Regions from separate parts of the Dialister sp. i34-0019-2H8 genome, predicted to be linked through region 3. Evidence: riboswitches for the same ligand, from Rfam matches in the RefSeq annotation. Region 3 holds a riboswitch; each other region holds the start of a gene.

Region 1 (2,202 bases), 1.6 Mb from region 3:
AGCCACCGATAATTGTTTGGTCGTTTCCTTTATAAGTGAGTTGATCGGAGATACCGGTGGTCTTCATGTGGATATCTGTATAGCCACTTCCATCTGCTATGTTTGTGAGGTTGTTATAGTTATCTTCGATGCGATTTTGATTTCTGTAGATTGAGAACTGATTAGAAACACGATCGCTGATTTTTGCGTTATATTGCAGGCTGATACGGTCATTATCTTTTTTACCGTGATCAGCTTGTGTGCTGGTAGTGCCGCCATCGGGGCGCGTATAGTCTAATTTATATTTTTCATAATTGAAAACGAGATTGGAGTCATTGCCAAAGTCATATCCAAATTTAGTGGAAATTGATTTCGCGTTCAAGTGATTGATGGTATGACGATCCCAGCCGTCCTTGTACGTGCCCTGTAATTCTTTGTGAGCATCTACTGTCCAGAAAAAACCATTGCTGCTACCTTCGTTATAGATACCATACTTTTCTCCATTATAGCTGGCACGGGAGAGATCGAGCTTTGTGTGTACCTGACCGTCTTCTGGCTTTTTTGTGATGATGTTGATGGCACCACCTTGCGCATCACTGCCGTAGAGAGTAGACGCGGCTCCTTTCAATATCTCAATATGGTCGATGGAGTTCATGTTGGTCAAGGTGCCTAAAGCGGTGGTTCTGCTCATAACACCATTGGTGTTGATTCTCATACCATCAACCATGATAACTACATTTTGGCTACCATTGATTGTTAGTGGATTGGTGAAAGAAATCTGGCTAGAGGCATTCTGAGAGCCAAGAGCGACACCGGGTACAGAACGAATAGCTTCGGTCACATCACTATAGTGTTTTGTGGCAATGTCCTTCGCAGTTACGACTGCGACATCCGCATTGGCGTCGATCTTCTTTTCCGGTGTACGGCTCGCAGTAACGACCACCTCATCTAACGAATAAAAATTCGGGGGGGTGCTTTCTGCCTGCACGCTAAAAGCGCCTGTGGTAAGCACAAGAGCTGCCAAAGACGCTGTCAAAATTTTCTGATTCATTTTACTTCCTCCTTTATCCCGTATGGATGGAAACTTGAAAACAACCTGCGCCATCTGCTTCCGGTATACATCGCACCATCCGCAGCGGATCAGTTGTCTTCATCAAAGAGGGCAGTTCTTCTGGCTCGGCGTCCTCGCCTGTCCTCGTCTTCCCGGTTTCCCAGTGACATCGTGAGGAGGGCTCAGCCTTACAGCGGCGGGACCGCGACGGATTTGCGCCGTCTTCTCTTTTTACTTTCAAAGATTTTTTGAAAGACCTTCTTTGATTCAATATAAAAATGCTGTATGTATTATACAGCATTCACGCAGAAAAGGGAAATGAAATTTTAATGATTGAGGGTTCAAGGTTCAAAGGGTTCCGGTGGCGGCTTCGCCGCATTTTAGATGACGGTATTCTCGTATCGTCAGCCTTCCCCTCGAGGGGAAGGTGCCCCGAAGGGGCGGATAGGGTACTGGCGGTATGAAAGAAAGTGGGAAGGAGCGTCCCCAGTCACCATTTCTTGAACTTCATCGCTTCGCCTTTCGCAAGGGTGTCGCACATTTCGTTGTACTTTGTCCCGACATGGCCTTTGACCCATTCGAAGGTGAGGCGGTGGGGCGTCATGACACGGTCCAGGGCTTTCCAGAGGTCCTGATTGGAGACGGGGGTCTTGGCGGCGGTGAGCCAGCCGTTGCGTTTCCAGTTGTAGAGCCAGCGGTTGGTGATGGCTTTCTGCAGGTACTTGCTGTCGGTGTGGAAGGTGATGGTGCGGCGGATGCCGTCATCCAGGAGCTTCAGTGCTTCGTAGGCGGCGCGGAGCTCCATGCGGTTGTTCGTAGAGGCGGGCTCGCCGCCGGAGAGGGTGAGGAGCTCGCTGCCCTCGGCAGTGAGGAAGACGGCGGCAAATCCGCCGGGCCCATTGGGGTTCACGAGGCAGGAGCCGTCGGTGTAGATGATGAGTGTCTCGGGGAGGATGATGCGCTCGGTCTTGCCGTCGTAGGAGATGCAGCTGATGTCCATGGGTTCGGCGTAGGCGGGGTATTTCTTCTCGAGTGTTTCGATCGTTGGTGCGGGCTTTCTGGGGATGGCCGCATGGACTGCGGCTTTCGGCGGCGGGGCGATGGGCTTGCCGTACCAGGCCTCCGCTTCGGCTTGGGTGGCAAAGCCTTTGTAGATGGCTCCGGGAAATCCG
Region 2 (2,202 bases), 490 kb from region 3:
AGATGAATACCTTTCACGAGCGCTCTCATTTTCCCCAGCCGCTTCATGCATTCCCTGATATAGAGCGCGGCCTCTTTTTCGCTTTTCAGATCCGGATTCGTGATCATGAAATGTCCGCTGTCAAACATAAGGCCTGTATGAGCGGGATCATCCAGTCTTGTGAAAAAGTATTCCACCTTCTCTGGTTCAAGCCGGTAAAGCCCCGGCCAGAAGATATTTTCAAAGAGAATGAATACCCCGTCCGGGATCAGATCGCGGAAAGACTGATAGAGCTCTGCCGTCGCTGCCAGAACTTCTTCATCGGTATGGCGGAAGCGCCAGGAAAAGGCCTCTTCAGGCGTACTCTCCTGCACATGCCAGACCAAATAGCGGGGCTTCTCAGCCAGTGCTGCACGGATATTCGCACGGATGACCTGTATCCAGCCTTCTCTATCCTCTGCGCCATACATTTGGCGTATATTATCCTGATTTGTAAAAATTTCAAACAGACGATCCTTATTCCCTTCATAGAAATCCATCCAATAGGGCCAGTACCTGAGATGCGTTCCCACGGTGATTTGCAAAAATGGCGGACTCCCCGCCTGACTGCCATATATGAGGTTTTCCACCCCATCCAGACCTTCCGCATGGATAAGACGCGAGATCTCCTCCTCCCGGTCACCCGGCATACGATAGTAGCTGATCAGTTGTTTCATCGGAGTATATCCTTTTCTATGTATCTGACTGGAACAGTTTATTATTTATCAAAAAAGCGATTGTACACATCTACCGCTTCCTGTGCCTTTTTTACAGCTTTATTTCTGGCTTCTATGATGGCATTCGCACCATTTGTCGCTCCGTCAATGTAGTGCTGGCAGGCTTTCACATACAGATCCACCTCTTCTGCATATTTTTGAAAAGCGGCTACATCCTGGATCCCCTTCTCCGGCGGTACAGGCACTGGCGGAAGGATGGCATCCGGAGATGGATATGCCTCTGTCATCTGTGTCGCTGCCGGATCGACCTCCGGGCTCGTCTTCTCCTCCTCTGCAAAGACGCATCCCGCACCAAGAAGGGCGAAGCATAAAATAAAGGCACCCATTTTCTTTTTCATTTTCATTCCTCCTTAAAAATGAGAAATTCATCGCTGTAACACCTAAAAAAGCCGCACGAAGTCAGGATGGACTTCTCCATCCCAAGATCCTGCGGCCACTCTCTCGATGGCTTACGATCGGACTACATCTTTCAGGCGCTCTGACTTGGTTCCCTGCTCTCCCATGTCCGTGCGAAGGAATTGCCATGAGAAAACTCCCTATACAGTTGCGGAACAGTTCCGGAGTCTCACCGGATTCCCCTGTAAATATCACTCACTAACCTTTTCATAGGATATTCTTATTTCCCACTAATGTCAAGAGATTTTATTGTCCTATGATGCTGGAGGGCCGACATAAGCAGCCGATGCGTACTTTTCGATGGCTGTGCGTTATCCCTTCAAATCCTGATAACCTGAAGAAACGCTGATTCAATCGCAGCGTCAGATGTATTCGGTGTTTGTGTAAAGAACCTCATCATTCCCATAAAAAAAAAGCAGAGCTCTCGCTCTGCTTTTCATGTTCCTTATTCTGCTGCGATAAACATCGGATACAGCGGCTGGTCGCCTTCGTACATTTCAAAGGTGACATTCGGGTAGGCTTTTTCTGCCTTCTCGATCTCTTTCTGACAGTCTTCTTCCGAAAGGTCTTTTCCGAAGTAAATGGTGACGATCTCGGTATCTTCATCAATAAGTTCACCAAGTACCTGCATGAAGCAGTCGGAAAGCTCCGGTACAGAGATGACTTCACAACCTTTGACAAGACCCATGAAGTCGTCCTTGTGAATGGTGGATTCACCGACGATGCTGTCACGTACAGCGGTCGTGATCATACCGCTCCTGATGTCTGAAAGACGATCGGCCATGGCATCAAGATTTTCCGCGATAGTGGCCTTACCATCAAAAACCATAGCAGCTGCCAGCCCTTCCATCGGGTTCGTGGATGGTACGATATGGACTTTTTCACCAAGCATTTTCTTCAGCTGCTGCGCAGCAAGAATGATGTTTTTGTTATTTGGCAGGATGATATATTTCTCATACTGTCCATTTTCCATACCTGCCGAGAGTTCCTGCACGGATGGATTCATGGACTGGCCGCCGGAGACAACATCACAGCCTGATTTTTCGAAAAG
Region 3 (2,202 bases):
CGATTGGTAAAACCACCGCCATTATAAATATTGCCATGCATGATGACATCCAGATTATGACCTGTCATATCAATGGTGGTATCTTTGCCAATCATTACAGAGGCAAAATCTCTCAGGTAATTATCATCCTTTGTGATGTTGAAGCCTGGGTGAATCACCGCATCTTCCTGAAAACGATATGTCCCATCGGCCTGTTTGATGCCTCGTTTTTCATATTCATCATCAACACCTAAGACGCCGGAATACGGGGTCTTGACCTCTCCAGCCAATTTTGCCTTGCCCGTAGTTTCATCAAAATCCAGAGCAGACAATTTCTTGGAAGCAGAAGCAAAGGTCAAGCCTTCATAAATTTCTGCGGTACCTTCCAGATTCTTTTCGCCCTTGGTATATGCGGTGTATGTCAATTTATCTGCCAGAGCACCCAGCACCTGTTTCACCTGGGCGTCATTGGACAGATTTAACCCATCACTATCAGTGACCAGCGTGATCCTTGCCTTATCACCTGAATTCTGTAAGCCAGCACTGGATACCGTCACAGACCCGCCGATCAACTGATCAGGAGCCTCCTTCTCATGCTTCCAAAGATAGACATTGGATGTTTTATAGCCGCTCAGCGTCACATCCTCGTCTCCCATCAGAACCGCATAGGAGCGGCCTGTAGTAGCCGTTGCGTCCTGTGCCAGCGCCTGCTGCCCGGCAGGAAATAATGCGCCCCCTCCCAAAAACAGGGTCGCCAATATCATCCGTTTTACCCACTTTCTTTGCATTTTCCGTTCTCCTTTCTGGCGAGACACGCTTTACGATGCTCATTCTTCATCCAGGATCGGTGTGACCCTGACATCCAATGACCTCTATATTCCGTATCTCAAGAAAATAAAAAACTGCCAAGTACGAATTGGAACATTCTTTTGACACACTAAAAAGTAGCAAAAGATATCCAACCCATACCTCGCAGGTCTTTGCACATAAAAGCAAGATTTATCGCTTACTCTTATAGGATATAAGAAATTTCATGGCACTCCGACTGAGTTCCTCAAAGAAGCAGCTCTTTGTGAGAGACGTAACACTGCTTCTTTTCCCCATACGGTTGCAGGACAGCTCTGGATTCTCACCAGTATTCCCCATTCGTTTCCCTTTATGATTTACATGCATGATACTCTGTATGATAGTCATACGGTCAAGAAATATTTTTGAAATTTTATAAATTCCTTAAAGAAGTATCTTAGAATCCTTCAATTTCAAGATACTTCTTTAAGGAAGCACTGATTCAATCAGATTATCCTACATGAAAAGCCCCCTACAGATGTCAGGCTGACATCTGTAGGGGCTTTTTCAAGAAAAAAGAGAGAGGAGAAAAAGGAGTGATATGTAGAGGGGAAAGCTCTACATAGGGGACGAGGCAGGAAACACTTGGGAGGGGAAAATCACAAGTGCTCTCCCTGCATCGCCCCGAAAACTGCGTAAGCTTTAAACGGTTTTCCACGGTACGTGCCGCTCTTTGATTGCGTGCGAAAAAGGTTCAGAAGGTTCTATGGGTTCAGAAGGTTCAACAGGAGTGGTCCGGCGCATAAAATAGAAAAGCGCCGCAGAGTATAGATGGTGGAGAAGCCATGAGCTGGCATTTCACTCACCAGTCACCCATTCTTGCTTTTAAGCTTACATATTGCGGGGCCAACCTCCGGCGCTTCGCGCCACCTCCTTCCAGAGGAAGGAGGGAAAAGCGGCTTTCGTGCGTCACGTCCAAGGAGCCTACCGAACCTGCTGACCTGCTATGAGGTCATACCACAAAGCGGTATTGCCTGCACTGTCTGCCGCCTTATTTCATATTCGCTTTCACATCTTCGGTGAGGTCAGCGGAGATGGTGCCGTAGATGATGCCGCCCGGGACGACGACGGTGTCGATCTTCTTGGCTTTGGCTGCTTTTTCTACAGCGGCCTTGAAGTTGTCCTGGATCGGTTTCATGACTTCATTTTCCTTCTGGGCGAGCTGCTGGTTCAGTTTCTGTTCCAAGGCTTTCTTGTCGGCATCGTTCATGCCTTTGGATTTTTCGTTGTATTCCTTCTGCAGCTTCTGCTGTTCTGCTGCTACGGTCTTTCCTGCTTTCTGGAAAGCGGCGTTGCCGGAGAGGACGACATTCACATTGACGATGCCGGTGGCTGCATCAGCCATCCCCATGGCGCCAAAGGTGCCAGCGAGGAGCA
Region 4 (2,202 bases), 340 kb from region 3:
AAGGACTGTGCGATATCATGGATCGAAATGCCTCTCTTCAGCATTTCACGGACATACTCTACAGCGACGCCGAAGGTATATGCGATTTCCTGTACGGCCTGTGCGCCGCCCAGAGAGAATACATCGGAAGTGATGAATACGGTCGCTACGCTCGGTGCATTCTTGCGAGCCCAGCGGATGGTCTCTGCCATCTGGTCGTATGCTTTTTCAAGGCTTTCCTTATTCTTGCCATCAGTCAGCAGCTGTGTCAACGGGCTTCCGCCGATCACGCCATGAAGCGCGGACACATCTTTTCCCTGTGCTTTGACTGCGGCAGCCACCATAGCAAGCGGTGCCAGTGCAGATTCGCCGGTATACATCATGAATGGATACTTTGCAAGATCCAGACCGTCCAGAAGGTTATGCACATCTTCGAGAGTGGTCAGAGAAACGCCGGTTTCACCTGGTTTTTCAGCATCCGTCACATCAATGCCATGCAGAGTGGATGCATCAAGGCGTACATTGTATACCGTGGAACCACGATCGATTTCGTGTTTCAGGAGCTCATTATTTTCCTTTGGAAGTGCTTCATCACAGGACTGCGCAATGCCCCATGGTTCTTCTTTGTAACCATTGACTTTCTGACCGCGCATGAAGTCCCCCATGCCCGGATAGTCATCGGTCGGCAGGATCGCATCCTGTGCGTCCGGACCTGTACGCAGGGTATAGATCGGGCTAAAAGTGATACCTTCATACGTCTTGGTGTACATCAGCTTATCAAACGGTTTGCCCTTCAGAAGAGCGTTGCACGCATCTACCCATTCCTCGTAGGTTGGTGGTGTGAATTCATCAAATGTGACCTGTGGGAAATCGGTTTTGCCTTCCGACTGTTTCAGAATCGCTTCCAATTCCTTATCGGTAAGCTGTCTTTCCTGATTTTCCGCGGATGTTGCTTTTGTTACTTCATCCATGAAATAGTTCCTCCTTTAATAATTTATGGCCGCCCACTGACTTACCAGCGCAAATCAAGAGAACGCCCCTTTAGACAATTTCAATCAGACAGAAAGTTCACCTCCTTCAGGTTCACGTCTTGGTCCTACCATAAAAAAACGACTGACCCAGTGGGGGCAGCCGGAAAATAATGAGACCAGGACCGATCTCAATCCCCTCCCCATCTCTCGCAGGTTGACGGAAATACGGATCTTCTCACAAGCCCTGATCTTAGACAGAATCAAATCATGTCTTGGATAGATCCCTACTTCCTTCGCGGTGATTCATTGGCAGATAGTTCTCCTGGCTTGGGCTCCTCATCTCTTCACGCCTTCCCAGACTTTCGCCCAGTGACATAACTGTGAGAGACTCCTCCTTACAGTGGCGGGACCGCTCCGGCTTAGACCGGATTCTCTTTTATGCTTTCGCATCTGCCAGCCATATGAAATTGTCTAAATGACTACAGTCTCAGTATAATTCATATTCTTCTCAGTGTCAATCAATGTTTTTCTCTGTCTCATACATTTCTTGCTAATATTGTATCTGAAATCACAAATTATGCATTGAACAGCAGCCATGATTTATATTATAATAGATTTATATGTAAAGTTTATTTCATTATCATTATTTTTATTCTCATACAAGGAGCTTACCATGGCACTCGATCCGAAAACCAAAGAAACCGTCAGAGAAGAAGCCCTTCGGCTTTCTAAAGAATTTGCTGCACTTGATGGCAGACGCCCGCGTGTTCTCCTCATTGAAATGGAAAATGATCTCGAAAGTGATCGTGAAGAACGAAAACTGGCAGCCAATGCATTGGCTGACTCCGGCTGGGACGTCGACGTCAGCCCCTCGCAGCAGCCGGAGGATGCTGCCAAGGGGGCCGCAGACAATGACGTTCACTTCGTCTTCTACACCACGACCGGTGACGCCAGAGGTAGGAATGCTGTCGCCCTCTCGCGTGCTCTCGCTCTTTATGGCCGTGATGATATCCTGATCGCCGTTCATCAGGTGCCGCCCGAAGAAAAGGAGTCTCTCTTCCGCTACGGCATCCTCTGTGCCTTCCCCAAGGACTATGATTACCTCCAGGCTTCCCTCACCATGCTCCGTATCCTCATCGCAAGAGAAAAGCAGGAAATGGAAGAGGATGATGCCTACTAAGGCGTGACAGGAAGCGGCCGCAAAAGAACAGAGATCAGCCGAGAGGACGTATCCTCCTTTACCATAAATGGG

Evidence for each region. A riboswitch is a leader RNA that binds a small molecule or an ion and turns the genes downstream of it on or off. The one in region 3 is predicted to bind cobalamin.
Region 1: linked by a shared signal. The riboswitch ahead of ACGG9R_RS10690 (TonB-dependent receptor plug domain-containing protein) and the one ahead of ACGG9R_RS03470 (hypothetical protein) in region 3 are both predicted to bind cobalamin.
Region 2: linked by a shared signal. The riboswitch ahead of ACGG9R_RS05750 (hypothetical protein) and the one ahead of ACGG9R_RS03470 (hypothetical protein) in region 3 are both predicted to bind cobalamin.
Region 4: linked by a shared signal. The riboswitch ahead of ACGG9R_RS02055 (methylmalonyl-CoA mutase family protein) and the one ahead of ACGG9R_RS03470 (hypothetical protein) in region 3 are both predicted to bind cobalamin.

What each region holds. Positions count from the first base shown of each region.
Region 1 covers NZ_BAABYQ010000001.1:2,459,588-2,461,789, reverse strand. The annotation lists gene ACGG9R_RS10690 (TonB-dependent receptor plug domain-containing protein) at 1-1,030, opposite strand, end outside; cobalamin riboswitch at 1,123-1,306, opposite strand; gene rnhA (ribonuclease HI) at 1,521-2,202, opposite strand, start outside.
Region 2 covers NZ_BAABYQ010000001.1:1,336,159-1,338,360, forward strand. The annotation lists gene ACGG9R_RS05745 (hypothetical protein) at 1-695, opposite strand, end outside; gene ACGG9R_RS05750 (hypothetical protein) at 737-1,093, opposite strand; cobalamin riboswitch at 1,206-1,381, opposite strand; gene ACGG9R_RS05755 (DAK2 domain-containing protein) at 1,597-2,202, opposite strand, start outside.
Region 3 covers NZ_BAABYQ010000001.1:845,089-847,290, reverse strand. The annotation lists gene ACGG9R_RS03470 (hypothetical protein) at 1-767, opposite strand, end outside; cobalamin riboswitch at 994-1,171, opposite strand; gene ACGG9R_RS03465 (OmpH family outer membrane protein) at 1,817-2,202, opposite strand, start outside.
Region 4 covers NZ_BAABYQ010000001.1:504,791-506,992, reverse strand. The annotation lists gene ACGG9R_RS02055 (methylmalonyl-CoA mutase family protein) at 1-950, opposite strand, end outside; cobalamin riboswitch at 1,245-1,419, opposite strand; gene ACGG9R_RS02050 (hypothetical protein) at 1,624-2,130, shown strand.